Regions from separate parts of the Pigmentiphaga sp. H8 genome, predicted to be linked through region 1. Evidence: predicted binding sites of a transcription regulator. Region 1 holds the regulator's gene; the other holds the start of a gene.
The links. Region 1 encodes NrdR, which represses ribonucleotide reductase genes. Its sites were predicted from a motif close to CACNANATNTNGTG; they were not measured.

Region 1 (7,832 bases):
GCCGCACGGCGGGAGCCCGGCGCGAATACCGCGCTGCAACACGTCCAGGGTTGTTCGAGCGGTGTCTTTCGAAGGCTCGCCATCATGAGAAAGATTTCCCTGCGTCACCTGCGGTGTTTCGTCGCCATTGCCGAAACCGGTTCGTTCACCCTGGCCGCCGCGCGGCTGTTCCATACGCAATCGTCCCTGACCGCCACCATCCAGCAGTTCGAGGAAGCGGTCGGGCTGAAGCTGTTCGACCGCACGACGCGGCGCGTGGTCCTGACTGACGATGCCGTCCGCTTCAAGGCCGTGGCCGAGCGCATCCTGCGGGACTTCGACAGCGCCATCGGGGATCTCCAGGCCATCGCCAAGAGCCAGCGGGGGCACGTGCGCATCGCCGCCGCGCCGTCGATGATCATGCACATCCTGACCCCGGCGCTGGCGGCGTTTCGGCGGGCCTATCCCGCCATCACCGTTTCGGTGCGCGACGGCGGGTCGGACAAGATCGAGCGGGCCGTGCTCGACGGCGACGTCGATTTCGGCCTGTGCAGCCGCCTCAACAACTATCCCGAGCTCAATTACGTGCCCATGCTGGCCGACCCGTTCGGCGTGATCTTTCCCAACGACCACCCCTTGGCCTGTACCAATGGTCCGATCAAGTGGTCGGACCTGGCGCAGTACGACTACATCGGGCTGACGGGAGACACCGGCATCGGCGCCTTCCTGGAGAACTACCCGGAACTGGGCCTGCACGACAGGGCCCAGCTGCACGACAACGTGTCCAGTACCCATTCCCTTTACGCCATGCTGGGCTTGGGCGGGAAAATCTCGGTGGTGCCGGCGCTGGCCGCCCAGGCGGGACCACTCAATGAACTGAAGTTCCGGGAGTTATGCGAACCCCGCATTTCGCGGGAAATATGCCTGACCACCCGGCACCTTCGTTCTTTTTCGGTCAATACCCGCCGCATTCTCGAAGTGCTGATGACCACCATCCAGGATGCCGGCAACCTGAGCGGTGTCGAAGTCATCCTGGACCAGCGCTGGTCCGCGTCCGAGACCTGGGAGGGTGAATCCGCGCGTGGGCAGGCCGACGCGCGGCAGTTGATGGAGCTTTAGGGAACCGGGTTCAACACCTGCCCGGTGCGGAAATACGCATCCAGGTTGTCGCACACGCGGGCTTCCATGTCCGCCCGCGATTCGCGGGTGAAGCCGGCGATGTGCGAGACCGCCACCACGTTGTCCATCTCCAGCAAGGCCTGGGGGACGTCGGGCTCGTGCTCGAACACGTCCAGCCCCGCGCCGCCCAGGCGGCCGGCCTGCAGCGCCTGCACCAGCGCGGCCTCGTCCACCACGCTGCCGCGCGCGATGTTGACCAGAATGCCGGACGGGCCCAGGGCCTCCATGACTTCGGCGTTCACCAGGTGGCGGGTGGCCGCGCCGCCGGGGCAGGCCACCACCAGGAAATCAGCCCACCGGGCCAGTTCCACCAGCGAGGGCTCGTGCCGGTAGGGGGACCCGGCGACCGGGCGGCGCGTGTGGTAGCGCACGTCCATGTCGAAGCCGGCGGCGCGCCGGCCGATGGCCTGGCCGATGCCGCCGAAGCCCAGCAGGCCCATGTTCTTGCCGTGGACGCGCGTCATCAGCGGACGCTGGCCGGTTTTCCAGCCGCCGGCCCGCACGAAGCGGGTGGTGACGGAAATGCCGCGCGCCGCGTCGATCGCCAGCCCCATGGCCAGGTCGGCGACGCAGCCGTCCAGCACTTCCGGGGTGTTGCTGATCTGCATGCCCTGGCGCCTGGCGGTGTCGATGTCTATCCGGTCGTAGCCCACGCCGAAGTTGGCGATGACGCGGGCGTTGGGCAGGGCGGTCAGGATGTCGGCGCCGCAGGCGTCCCGCACGTGGATCGCGATGCCTTCGAACCCGGCGCCGTGCTCGGCCAGGAAGGCGGCGGGATCGGCCTGTTTCCACAGGGGCGCCACGTCGTAGTCGCGCGCCAGGCGGGCGTCGACGGCGGGCGTGATGGAGGCGATCTGCAGGATGCGGTGCTTCATCGGGAGAGTCCTGGAAGTCGGTTGTCGGTCGCGGTCAGGCTGCCACGATAGCCCATGTTGCGCCGCCGCGCAGACCGGTGCCGGGGCGCGCCAGTCTGGGGTAAACTACTCCTTGCCTTCACCCTGCGTGACTGGCGACTCTAGGCCTGGGGCCTAGGTGGGTTTACCACAAGGAAGCGCAGGGTTCCGGCGGTTCGGTTCGTCCCATCCGGGGCGCGGCCGCGCCGCCCGCCGTTCGCCTGGGCAGCCGTTAGGCAGATTCGTAGATCGCGTCACGCCGTCTTTCGTTTCGGCTGCCCTGCCGCGCAGGCGCAGCAGGACGATGTGGCGCGGTTTCCGTCATATCGGCTGGCCGTCGCTTTGAACCCGTCGGTTGGCCCCCGTTCTGCACAGGAAGGAAACCGTCATGTTCGACCGCAACCGCACCATCGCCCAGGCCGATCCCGAACTCTGGTCCGCCATCGAGCTGGAAAACCAGCGCCAGGAACAGCACATCGAGCTGATCGCCTCGGAAAACTACGCCAGCCCCGCCGTCATGCAGGCCCAGGGCACGCAGCTCACCAACAAGTACGCCGAAGGCTATCCCGGCAAGCGCTATTACGGCGGCTGCGAGTTCGTGGACATCGTCGAGCAGTTGGCCATCGACCGCGCCAAGCAGATCTTCGGCGCCGATGCCGTGAACGTGCAGCCCAATTCGGGCTCGCAGGCCAACCAGGGCGTGTACATGGCCGTGCTCAAGCCCGGCGATACGGTGCTGGGCATGAGCCTGGCCGAGGGCGGCCACCTGACGCACGGCTCGCCGGTCAATGCCTCGGGCAAGCTGTACAACTTCCTGTCCTACGGCCTGAACGCCCAGGAGGAAATCGATTACGACCAGGTCGCGCGCCTGGCCGCCGAGCACAAGCCCAAGCTGATCGTGGCCGGCGCCTCGGCCTATGCGCTGCGCATCGACTTCGCCCGTTTCGCCCAGATCGCCAAGGCCAACGGCGCGCTGTTCATGGTGGACATCGCCCACTACGCCGGCCTGGTCGCCGGTGGCGCCTACCCCAACCCGGTCCCGCACGCCGATTTCGTCACCTCGACCACGCACAAGTCGCTGCGCGGCCCGCGCGGCGGCCTGATCATGTGCAAGGCCGAGTTCGAGAAGGCCGTCAATTCCGCCATCTTCCCGGGCATCCAGGGCGGCCCGCTCGAGCACGTCATCGCCGCCAAGGCCGTAGCCTTCAAGGAAGCGCTGGATCCCTCGTTCAAGCAGTACGCCGCCCAGGTCGTGGCCAACGCCAAGGTGATGGCCGAGACGCTGGTCGAGCGCGGCCTGCGCATCGTGTCGGGACGCACCGAAAGCCACGTCATGCTGGTGGACCTGCGCGCCAAGGGCATCACGGGCAAGGACGCCGAACTGGCGCTGGGCCAGGCCCACATCACGGTCAACAAGAACGCCATTCCGAACGATCCGGAAAAGCCCTTCGTCACCAGCGGCGTGCGTGTCGGCTCGCCGGCCATGACCACGCGCGGCTTCAAGGAAGACGAGGCCCGCCTGACCGCCAACCTCATCGCCGACGTGCTGGACAACCCGCGCGACGAGGCCAACATCGCGGCCGTGCGCGAGCGCGTCAACGCCCTGACCGCGAAGTTCCCGGTCTACGGTGGGTAGGAGGGCCCACCCCCTACGCCCTTCGGGCGCCCCCTCAAGGGGGCGGCGCTGGCGGACCGGCAAAGCCGGATCCGCGGCGCCCTGGAGGGGGTGTTCTAGGTTGCAGAGGATCGAGGACCATACATGAAGTGTCCTTTCTGTCGCCATGAGGACACCCAGGTGATGGACACCCGGGTGTTGGAAGAAGGCAGCGCCATTCGCCGGCGCCGCCGCTGCACGCATTGCGATCGACGCTTCACGACCTACGAGCGGGTGGAGCTGTCGCTGCCGGCGGTGGTCAAGCGCAATGGCAGCCGGTCGGAGTACGACCAGGGCAAGCTGCGCGGCAGCCTGATGCTGGCGCTGCGCAAGCGGGCCGTCAGCGCCGACGCGGTGGAAGCCGCCGTTACCCGCATCGAGGAAGCCCTGATGACCAGCGGCCTGCGCGAGGTACCGTCCGAGCGCGTGGGCGAACTGGTCATGCAGGAACTCAAGAAGCTCGACAAGATCGCCTACATCCGTTTTGCCTCGGTCTACAAAAGCTTCGAGGACGTGGACGAATTCACCGACGTCGTGCGAGAGATCCAGGGGCCCCGGCCTCCCGCCACGAAATCCTGATCGCCGATGAGCGCCAAGATCGCCGAACGTCCCGAGGATGCCGCCTGGATGCGGCGCGCGCTGTCGCTGGCCGACGGCGTTCTGTACACGACTTCACCGAACCCACGCGTGGGCTGCGTCATCGTGCGCGACGGCCAGATCCTGGGCGAGGGCGCGACCCAGCCCGTGGGCGGGCCGCATGCCGAGGTCCGGGCGCTGCGCGACGCGCAGGCGCGCGGCCTTTCCGTGGAAGGCGCCACCGTCTACGTCACGCTGGAGCCGTGCAGCCACCATGGCCGTACGCCGCCTTGCGTCGACGCGCTCGTCGCCGCCGCGCCGGCGCGGGTCGTCGTGGCGATGGGCGATCCCAATCCGCGCGTCAACGGCGAAGGCCTGGCGCGGCTGCGCGCCGCGGGCATCGCCGTCACCGCAGGCGTGTGCCTGGACGAGGCGCTGGCGCTGAACGTCGGCTTCGTCTCCCGCATGAGCCGCGGCACGCCCTGGCTCTGGGCCAAGATGGCGGCGTCGCTGGATGGGCGCAGCGCGCTGCCCAACGGCCGGTCGCAATGGATTACCGGCCAGGCCGCCAGGGCCGACGGCCACCATTGGCGCGCGCGCAGCTGCGCCGTGCTGACCGGCATCGGCACCGTGCTGGCCGACGATCCCCGCCTGGACGTGCGCCATGTGGCGACCACGCGCCCGCCGCGCAAGATCGTGCTGGATACGCATCTGCGCATGCCGGCCGGCGCGCGCCTGCTCGATGGCGCGGAAACCTGGATCTTCACGGCGCGCGAGGATGCCGGCCGCGCCGCCGACCTGGCGGCGCGCAACGCGCGCGTCATCTGCCTGCCGGGCGCGGATGGCCGGGTCGACCTGCCCGGCGTCATGCGCTGGCTGGGGCAGCACGACATCAACGAAGTCCATGCCGAGGCCGGCGCGGTGCTGACCGGCGCCTTGCTGCAGGCCGGCTGCGTGGATGAACTGCTGGTCTACATGGCGCCCGTGCTGTTGGGCGAGGGCGCGGGCATGGCGCGCCTGCCGTTGATCGAGGACCTGGACCAGGCGCGCCGTTTCCAGTTCGTGGACGTGAGCGGGCTGGGCCCGGACGTCCGGCTGCGGGCGCAGGACCCGCAGCGGCTGGCGGCCGCGCGCGCGGCCGCCACGCCCGCGCGGCGGGCCTGATCCGCCACGCTCAGGGCGCCGTCCGGCTGCCCAGCGTGCGCGACAGTTCGGCGGCTTCCCGCATCACGCGTTCTCCGAATTCTTTGATGCGCTCGGCGGGCAGCCGGGCGCCGGGGCCGAACACGCCCAGCGAGCCCGCCACCTGGCCGCTGCGGTCGAAGAACGGCGCGGCGATCGCCACCGCGCCCTGTATCAGTTCGTCCCTGCTGACGGCATAGCCCCGCTGCTTCACCATGTCCAGGTCCTCGGCCGGCTGCGCGATGTCCAGGCCACGCTCGGCCGCGTAGCGGCGCCGGTCCTCGTCGCCCTGTCCGATGTTGGCCAGGATGGCCCGGCCGCTGGCGCCCACCGAGATCCGTTCCCGATAGCCGATGCCGCGCTTGAAACTCAGGGGCTGGGGGCTGGGCAGTTCGGCGATGCAGAGCCGGTCGCCGCCTTGCAGCAGGAACAGGGCGACGGTCTCGCCGGTCTGCTCGCGCAGCCGCTGCATCGGCGGCGCCGCCAGTGCGCTCAGGTCCAGGCTGGAGGTCCAGACGTGGGCGAGCTGGCCCACGGCGGGTCCCAGGCGGAATTTCTGCGGATCGCCCTCCGACACCACGAAGCCGCATTGTTCCAGCGTGTACAGCAGGCGGTACAGCGTGGGCCGGCTCAGGTCCACGCGCTTGAGCAACTGCCCCACCGTCAGCTCGTAGTCCGTGGCCGTGAAGGCCAGCAGGATCTCCAGGGCCCGGTCCACGGCCCGCACGCTTTCGCCCGGTTTCTCGGTTTCCGCCACGCCTTTCCTCATTCGTCTCTGTCCATCGAGCCCGACATCGTAGCCGAGCCGCCGCCGGGTTCTGCTGCCGCGTACCCGTTGACAATCCGTTTTATGTCCGTAGAATGGACTCAATTATCATAGAACGGACATTCCCGGCAGGAGAAAGTGGAGTTATGAACAAGGAAACCTCGGAAATCCTGGTGCGCACCGGCCCGGGCACGCCCATGGGCAATCTGCTGCGGCGCTACTGGGTCCCCATCCTGAAATCGAACGAGATCGCCGAGCCCGACTGCCCGCCGGTGCGGGTCCAGATCATGGGCGAGAAGCTGCTGGCGTTCCGCGACAGCAGCGGGCAGGTGGGGCTGATCGACGAGTTCTGTTCGCACCGCGGCGTGTCGCTGTACTTTGGCCGCAACGAAGAGGACGGCATCCGCTGCGCTTATCACGGCCTGAAGTTCAACCGCCTGGGCGAATGCGTGGACGTGCCGTCGGCGCCGCAAAGCTGCAGCCGCATGGGTATCAAGGCCTATCCGTGCATCGAGCGCGGCTCCGTCGTCTGGGCCTACATGGGTCCGCCCGAAACCCAGCCCAGCCTGCCCGAGGTCGAATGGTGCGGCCTGCCGGAAAGCCACATCTACGTGTCCAAGCGGCTGCAGGAATCCAATTACCTGCAGGCCATGGAAGGCGGCATCGACACCAGCCACGTGTCGTACGTGCACCGCTACGAGGTCGACGTGGATCCGCTGCACCAGGGCACCAAGGCCAACGACTACATCAAGGCCGACGGCAACGTCGTGTTCGACATCGAGAAGAACGATTTCGGCCTGTCGCTGTACGGCCGCCGCAACGGCGAACCGGATTCGTACTACTGGCGCATCACCCAGTGGCTGTTCCCGTGGTTCACGCTGATTCCGCCATTCGGCGACCATGCCCTGGGCGGCCACGTCTGGGTACCCATCGATGACCACAACTGCTGGGCCTGGAGCATCAATTTCCATCCCGACAAGCCGCTGTCCGAGCAGGAGCGCGCGGACCTGGACGCGGGCCGGGGCATCCACGCGCCCTGCGATCCCGTCACCTTCCGCCCGCTCGCCAACAAGGACAACGACTACTTGATCGATCGCGTGGCGCAGAAAGAGAAGCGCGCGTACAGCGGCGTGTTCGGCTTCGCCATGCAGGACGCGTCGCTGCAGGAAAGCATGGGACCCATCCAGGACCACGAGGCCGAACGGCTGCTGCCCACGGATCGCGCCATCGTCATGGCGCGCCGCATGCTGCACGAAGCCGCGGTGGGCCTGGCCAACGGTTCGGAACCGCCGGCGCTGGACGGCGCGGCGCAGCGCGTGCGCGCCGCCGGCGTCCTGCTGGACCGTGCCGCCGATCCGATGGAGTGGGCCAAGAGACACCTGGCGGACGGCCTGAACGAGCCGGTCTACAGCGTGTAGCCATGCGGTCAAGGCCAAGCCGGCCGCTTCAAGAACGAGAGGGTAAGGAGACTTTCATGCAAGCATTGCTACGCAACGCGGCCTGTGCGCTGGCCGTCTGTTCCGTCGTCCCGGCGGCCGTGGCCGCCGAGGAATGGGCGCCCACCAAGCCGGTGCGCATCATCGTGCCCATCGTGGGCAGCACC
Region 2 (7,832 bases), 110 kb from region 1:
ACGAACAGGGTCTCGATCGGGTCGAGCAGGGCGTGCAGCGCGCGGATCTCGTTCATCAGCGCCTCGTCGATGCCCAGGCGGCCGGCCGTATCGACGATCAGCACGTCGTAGTGGTGCTTGCGGGCATGGTCGAGCGCGTTGCGGGCGATGGCCTCGGGCGCCTGGTCGGTGGACGAGGGCAGGAAATCGACGCCGGCCTGCGCCGCCACGGTCTTCAACTGCTCGATGGCGGCGGGACGGTAGACGTCGGCGCTGACCACCAGCACCTTCTTCTTGCCCGTCTTGCGGCCGGCCTGGACATGGCCGCCCTCGGCCAGCCAGCGGGCCAGCTTGCCCGTGGTGGTGGTCTTGCCCGACCCTTGCAGGCCCGCCATCAGGATCACGGCCGGCGGCTGCTGGGCCAGCGACAGCTCGCTGGCGTGGGGCCCGAGGTCGCCGCCCATGAGGGCGGTCAACTCCTTGTGGACCACCCCGACCAGGGCCTGGCCCGGCGTCAGGCTGCCCGTGACGTCCTCGCCCAGCGCCTTTTCCTTGACCCGCGCGACGAACTCGCGCACGACCGGCAGGGACACGTCGGCTTCCAGCAGCGCCAGACGGACTTCGCGCAGCATTTCCTGCGTATTCGCCTCGGTCAGGCGCGCTTCCCCTTTCAGGGTCTTGACGACGCGCGACAGGCGAGCGGTAAGGTTATCGAGCATGAATGGGATTCGCTTACACTTCCATGGATATGGGAATTGTATTGCACGCACTGGCCGCGGCCGGTTACGCCTTGTTGACGGTACTCGCGTGGCGAGCCGTCTCGTCGCACCCTGAACCCCGGACCGGCTCCGCCGAGCGCCTGGGGCTGGCGCTGGTGCTGATCGTGCACGGCCTCGCGGTCCAGCAGGCCATGCTGGGGGACGGCAACCTGAAACTGGGCTTCGCCCTGGGCATCTCGGCCGCGCTGTGGCTGGGCCTGGTCGTCTTCTGGGCCGAAAGCCTGTGGGTCGCGATCGGCGGCCTGCGGCTCTGGCTGATGCCGCTGAGCGTGATCGGCACCGTGCTGCCCGTGATCTTTCCCGAGGGCCGCGTCATCGCCCACGCCGACAGCGGCTGGCTGCGCGTGCACCTGGCCATCGCGCTGGCCGCCTACAGCATGATCACCATCGCCGCCCTGCACGCGCTGCTGATGGCCTCGGCCGACCGGCGCCTGCACGATATCTCGGCCAGCAATCCGCCCCAGCCCCGGCATTCGGCCCGGGTCTACGCCCGCCTGTTCGACGCCGTGCCGCCCCTGCTGGTGCTCGAGCGCCTGCTGTTCCGGCTGATCTGGATCGGCTTCGTGCTGCTGACCCTGGCCGTCATCAGCGGCATCGTCATTTCCGAGTCGCTGTCCGGCACCGCCCTGCCGCTGGACCACAAGACCGTCTTCACGCTGCTCTCGTGGCTGACCTTCGGCCTGCTGCTGCTGGGCCGCCAGGTCTGGGGCTGGCGCGGCCGCATCGCGCTGCGCTGGACGCTGGTCGGCTTCGCCTTCCTGCTGCTGGCCTACACCGGCACCCGGTTCGTGCTCGAATTCATCCTGCACCGCTAGCCGCGCAACCGAAACCAGGACCCCCAACCACCATGGGCAAGCTACTTTTCTGGGTGTTCGTCATCGTGGCCGCGCTGCTCGTGGCCCGCATCGCCGCCCGCAGCGCCGTCAAGGGCCACCGCCGCGAATCGCGCCGCGCCGATGCCAGCCGCTTCCCGGCCGACGGCATGGTGCGCTGCGCCCACTGCGGCATCCACCTGCCGCCGTCCGAAGCCGTGCGGCGCAAGGGCTATAACTATTGCAGCCTGGCCCATTCGCTGAAGGGCCCCGGCAAATGAACACCGCCGCCCGGCTGGACGACCGGGGCTGGATCGACCACCCCGCCGTGCGCCGCGTCCCCTCCCCCAACACCGACGAACGGCCGGCCGGCACGGACGTCTCGCTGCTGGTCCTGCACAACATCAGCCTGCCGCCGGGCGAATTCGGCGGCCCCTACGTCGAGGCCCTGTTCACCAATACCCTCGACTGCGACGCCCATCCCTGGTTCGACTGCCTGCGCGGCCTGAAGGTCTCGGCCCACTTCCTGATCGACCGCGGCGGCGCCATCGTCCAGTTCGCCAGCACCGACCGGCGGGCCTGGCACGCCGGCGTCTCGTGCTACGCCGGCCGCGAGCGCTGCAACGACTTCTCCATCGGCATCGAACTCGAAGGCTGCGACACCCTGCCCTTCACCGACGCCCAGTACCGCGCCCTGGCCTGGCTGACCCCCGCCCTGCGCGCCCGCCACCCCCTGCAAGCCGTCCGCGGCCACGAACACATCGCGCCCGGCCGCAAGACCGACCCCGGCCCCGCCTTCGACTGGGCCCGCTACGGCCGCGAAACCGGCTGGACCGCCCTCCCCCTCCTGTAGAATCTCGCCCTCGCCAACCCCGGCCCGTTCAGGCTCAGGCCACGCCCGCTCTGTTTCACGCGCTGCAAATGCCGCATTTCACGCCTGCTTTGTGCACCTTTCCGCGTGAAACACGCATGGTTGCTAGCTGTCTAATAAATAGAGCCCGAATTGCCTATGCGAGCGCCGGATTCTCTCCGTCAGCAACATTTTGACACTTGCCGTACAATCAGCACCCCCCTAGAATTAGTGCCTTGCCGGTCACACACCACTAGATGTAGTGCCCGCGCTGCAAGGGAGGGGGAAAACATGGCTTATCCATACCAGCCCGGACGTGCGGCGGCGCATGCCGCTCCGCGTTTCGTCGTTAGGCCCCAAGCCGCGCTCCGGCGCGGCCTGACGCCCTTGTAATCCAGAATATTTCGCTGCAAATCCCAGAACACCGAGTACCGGCGCGGCCCCCCGCGCCTTCATGCATCCAGGAGGCCTTATGCAACTCTCGACTCCCTCGGCCCAATCGACCGCTGCGCCGCTAGCTTCCAAGCCCGCACAGACCGAAGCCGACCAGACCGCGTATTCCGACCATAAGGTCATCCGGCGCAACGGCGCCGTGGTCGGATTCGAACCCGGCAAGATTTCCATCGCGCTGACCAAGGCCTTCCTGGCCGTCAACGGCGGCCAGGGCGCTGCTTCCGCGCGTGTGCGCGAGCTCGTCGAAGGCCTGACCAAACAGGTCGTCCACGCGCTGATCCGCCGCCAGCCCAGCGGCGGCACCGTCCATATCGAAGACATCCAGGACCAGGTCGAACTGGCGCTGATGCGCTCCGGCGAGCATGACGTCGCGCGCGCCTACGTGCTGTACCGTGAAAAGCGCGCCCAGCAGCGCGCGCTGATGCACACCTCGTCCGACCAGGCCGTCGTGCACGTCACCGAGAACGGCCTGCGCATCCCCCTCGACCCCCAGCACCTGCAGGCCATCATCCAGGCCGCGTGCTCGGGCCTGGAAGAATTCGCCTCGGCCGAGGGCATCTTCAAGGAAACCGTCAAGAACCTGTACGACGGCGTCTCCACCGACGAGATCTTCAAGTCCGCCATCCTGGCCGCGCGCTCGCAGCTGGAAAAGGATCCGGCCTACAGCACCGTCACGGCACGTCTCTTGCTGCACACCATCCGCAAGGAAGTGCTGGGCGAGGAGGTCGAACAGGCTGCCATGGCCACGCGTTACGCCGAATATTTCCCGCAGTTCATCGCTCGCGGCATCGAGGGCGGCCTGCTTGACGCCAAGCTGGCCACCTTCGACCTCGCGCGCCTGGGCGCGGCGCTGAAGGATACGCGCGACCTGCAGTTCACCTACCTGGGCCTGCAGACCCTGTACGACCGCTACTTCCTGCACATCAAGGGCACCCGCATCGAACTGCCGCAGGCCTTCTTCATGCGCGTCGCGATGGGCCTGGCCCTGGAAGAAACCGACCGCGAAGCCCGCGCCATCGAGTTCTACAACATCCTGTCGTCGTTCGACTTCATGAGCTCGACGCCGACCCTGTTCAACGCCGGCACGCTGCACTCGCAGCTGTCGTCGTGCTACCTGACCACGGTGGCCGACAGCCTGGAAAGCATCTACGACGCCATCAAGGAAAACGCGCTGCTGGCCAAGTACGCCGGCGGCCTGGGCAACGACTGGACGCCCGTGCGCGCGCTGCGCAGCCACATCAAGGGCACCAACGGTGAAAGCCAGGGCGTCGTCCCCTTCCTGAAAGTGGTCAACGACACCGCCGTGGCGGTCAACCAGGGCGGCAAGCGCAAGGGCGCCGTGTGCACGTACCTCGAAACGTGGCACCTGGACATCGAGGAGTTCCTCGAACTGCGCAAGAACACCGGCGACGAGCGCCGCCGCACCCACGACATGAACACGGCCAACTGGATCCCCGACCTGTTCATGAAGCGCGTCATGGACAACGCCGAATGGACGCTGTTCTCGCCGTCCGACTGCCCCGACCTGCACGACAAGGTCGGCAAGGAATTCGAGCAGGCCTACCTGGGCTATGAAGCCAAGGTCGCCAGCGGCGAACTGAAGCTGTTCAAGAAGATCCCCGCCATGTCGCTGTGGCGCAAGATGCTGTCGATGCTGTTCGAGACCGGCCATCCGTGGATCACGTTCAAGGATCCTTGCAACATCCGCTCGCCCCAGCAGCACGTCGGCGTCGTCCACAGCTCCAACCTTTGCACCGAGATCACGCTGAACACCAACGAGTCCGAGATCGCGGTCTGCAATCTGGGCTCGGTCAACCTCGTCGCGCACCTGAAGACCAACGCCGACGGCACGGTCGAGCTCGACCACGACAAGCTGCGCAGCACGGTCCACGTCGCCATGCGCATGCTCGACAACGTGATCGACATCAACTATTACGCCGTCGACAAGGCCCGCAACTCCAATCTGCGCCATCGCCCGGTCGGCATGGGCATCATGGGCTTCCAGGACGCGCTGCACATCATGCGCGTGCCCTACGCCTCGGATGCCGCCATCGAATTCGCCGACCGCTCGATGGAAGCGGTGTGCTACTACGCCTACCTCGCGTCGACCGAACTGGCCGAAGAACGCGGCCGCTACTCGTCGTTCGAAGGCTCGCTGTGGGACCGCGGCATTCTTCCGCAGGACTCCATCAAGCTGCTGCGCGAAGAGCGCGGCGGCTACGTCGACATCGATGAAAGCGCGTCGATGGACTGGAATGCGTTGCGCGAGCGCATCAAACTGCACGGCATGCGCAATTCCAACTGCATCGCTATTGCCCCGACGGCGACGATTTCCAATATCATTGGCGTATCTGCGTGCATTGAACCGACTTATCAGAACTTGTACGTCAAATCGAATCTCTCCGGCGAATTCACGATCGTCAACGATTACTTGGTGCGTGATCTCAAGAAGCTCGGGCTGTGGGACGAGGTGATGATCGCGGATCTGAAGTACTTCGATGGCAGTCTCGCCAAGATCGACCGGGTGCCTCCCGAGCTGCGCAAGCTGTATGCGACGGCCTTCGAGGTAGAGCCCCGCTGGCTCGTGGAATGCGCGGCGCGTCGCCAGAAGTGGATCGACCAGTCGCAATCGCTCAATATCTATATGGCGGGCGCGTCGGGCAAGAAGCTGGACGAGACCTACAAGCTGGCCTGGCAGCGCGGCCTGAAGACCACCTACTACCTGCGCACCCTGGGTGCGACCAGCGCTGAAAAATCGACCGGACGCGGCGGCGAATTGAACGCCGTGCCCACGGCATCGTCCAATGCGGGAATGTCCGCGTCGGGCACCAACCTTCCGGAACCGGAAATCGTCGGGGCGGTATGCACCATGAAGCCGGGTGACCCTGGCTTCGAAGAATGCGAAGCCTGCCAATAACCCCCGCTGAACACCGGAGTCGATCTATGTTGTCTTGGGACGAAGAAGTATCCACCCCCTCCGCCACGCCGGCCATGCAGCCGGCGGGCACCGCCGCGCCGCGCGAACGCGCCGGCGCGTTCGACGAGGTCGCGCTGGCCTCGGACGCTGCCGCGTCCGGCGGCGCCTCCACGAGCCGCGTCAACATCGCGGACAAGCGCATCATCAACGGCCAGACGGACGTCAACCAGCTGGTCCCGTTCAAGTACAAGTGGGCTTGGGAAAAATACCTGGCCACCTGCGCCAACCACTGGATGCCGCAGGAAATCAACATGTCGCGCGACATCGCGCTGTGGAAGAACCCCGAAGGCCTGACCGAGGACGAGCGCCGCATCATCAAGCGCAACCTGGGGTTCTTCGTCACGGCCGACTCGCTCGCCGCGAACAACATCGTGCTGGGCACGTATCGCCACATCACCGCCCCGGAGTGCCGGCAGTTCCTGCTGCGCCAGGCCTTCGAGGAAGCGATCCACACCCATGCCTACCAGTACATCGTCGAAAGCCTGGATCTGGACGAGTCGGAAATCTTCAATGCCTACAATGAAGTTCCGTCCATCCGCGCCAAGGACGAGTTCCTGATCCCCTTCATCGACGCCATCGCCGACCCGAACTTCAAGACGGGCACGCCGGAGGCCGACCAGACCCTGCTGAAGTCGCTGATCGTCTTCGCATGCCTGATGGAAGGCCTGTTCTTCTACGTCGGCTTCACCCAGATCCTGGCACTGGGCCGGCAGAACAAGATGACCGGCGCGGCCGAGCAGTACATGTACATCCTGCGGGACGAGTCCATGCACTGCAATTTCGGCATCGACCTCATCAACACGATCAAGCTCGAGAACCCGCATCTGTGGACGCCGGAATTCCGCGAGGAAATCCGCGGCCTCTTCCGCAAGGCGGTCGAACTCGAATACGCTTACGCCGAAGACACCATGCCGCGTGGCGTGCTGGGCCTGAATGCGCCGATGTTCAAGTCGTATCTGCGCTTCATCGCCAACCGCCGCTGCCAGCAGATCGGCATCGAGCCGCTGTTCCCGCAGGAAGAGAACCCCTTCCCGTGGATGGCGGAAATGATCGACTTGAAGAAAGAACGCAATTTCTTTGAAACGCGTGTGATCGAGTATCAGACCGGCGGGGCGCTGAGCTGGGACTAGACCGCACGTAGACAGGATCAGGCGCCCTCGGGCGCCCGGCAGGGCCCGGATGAGTTCAGACGCGGCGGTTGGGGCAGGCCCCCTCGCCCAGCGCACCATCCGGCCCCTGCGCATGTTGCTTTGTCGAAGACAAAGCATAGGCGGCCGGGCAAACGGGGGTGTCATCCGGCAGGCGGGAAACCGTCTGCCAAGTCATTCGACATGGGTCGCACCGGGTGCGGGGTATGTCGAATGGCTGTGTAAAGCATTCATTAGCGCAAACTGATTCCGCTGTTGAGGTTTCGTTCACCAGCAGGGCTTGCGCCGATGAATAGCCCGTGAGGATGGTCCGAGCGGGTTCGTGTTCTGGGTCCCTGAACGTCTCGTAAAGGAGCAGACCATGGCGACAGCCAAAAAGGCCGCGAAGAAAGCGGTAGCCAAGAAAGCCCCGGCTAAGAAAGCCCCGGCCAAGAAGGCGGCAGTGAAGAAGGTTGCGGCGAAGAAGGCTCCGGCCAAGAAAGCCGCGGTGAAGAAGGTTGCGGCCAAGAAGGCCCCGGCCAAGAAAGCCGCAGTGAAGAAGGTTGCAGCCAAGAAGGCTCCGGCCAAAAAGGCTCCGGCCAAGAAAGCCGCAGTGAAGAAGGTTGCGGCCAAGAAGGCCCCGGCCAAGAAAGCCGCAGTGAAGAAGGTTGCAGCCAAGAAGGCCCCGGCCAAGAAAGCTGCCGCCAAGAAGCCTGCTGCGAAGAAGGCCCCGGCCAAGAAGGCTGCCGCTGCCAAGAAGCCTGCGGCGAAGAAGCCTGCGGCCAAGAAGGCGGCTCCCAAGAAGCCTGCTGCCAAAAAGCCTGCCCCTGCGCCCTCGACCGCGGCTGCGCCGGG

Region 2: a site for NrdR is predicted at 2,672-2,685, ahead of EGT29_RS22970 (ribonucleoside-diphosphate reductase subunit alpha). Genes of this name have one in related genera too.

Annotation. Positions count from the first base shown of each region.
Region 1 is NZ_CP033966.1:4,766,758-4,774,589, reverse strand. It holds gene EGT29_RS22485 (LysR family transcriptional regulator) at 85-1,098, shown strand; gene EGT29_RS22480 (2-hydroxyacid dehydrogenase) at 1,095-2,033, opposite strand; ZMP/ZTP riboswitch at 2,151-2,285, shown strand; gene glyA (serine hydroxymethyltransferase) at 2,440-3,687, shown strand; gene nrdR (transcriptional regulator NrdR) at 3,811-4,284, shown strand; gene ribD (bifunctional diaminohydroxyphosphoribosylaminopyrimidine deaminase/5-amino-6-(5-phosphoribosylamino)uracil reductase RibD) at 4,333-5,445, shown strand; gene EGT29_RS22460 (IclR family transcriptional regulator) at 5,456-6,232, opposite strand; gene EGT29_RS22455 (Rieske 2Fe-2S domain-containing protein) at 6,376-7,647, shown strand; gene EGT29_RS22450 (tripartite tricarboxylate transporter substrate binding protein) at 7,704-7,832, shown strand, end outside.
Region 2 is NZ_CP033966.1:4,879,484-4,887,315, forward strand. It holds gene ffh (signal recognition particle protein) at 1-698, opposite strand, end outside; gene EGT29_RS22955 (inner membrane protein YpjD) at 722-1,573, shown strand; gene EGT29_RS22960 (PP0621 family protein) at 1,606-1,851, shown strand; gene ampD (1,6-anhydro-N-acetylmuramyl-L-alanine amidase AmpD) at 1,848-2,423, shown strand; gene EGT29_RS22970 (ribonucleoside-diphosphate reductase subunit alpha) at 2,893-5,790, shown strand; gene EGT29_RS22975 (ribonucleotide-diphosphate reductase subunit beta) at 5,817-6,980, shown strand; gene EGT29_RS22980 (histone H1-like DNA-binding protein) at 7,360-7,832, shown strand, end outside.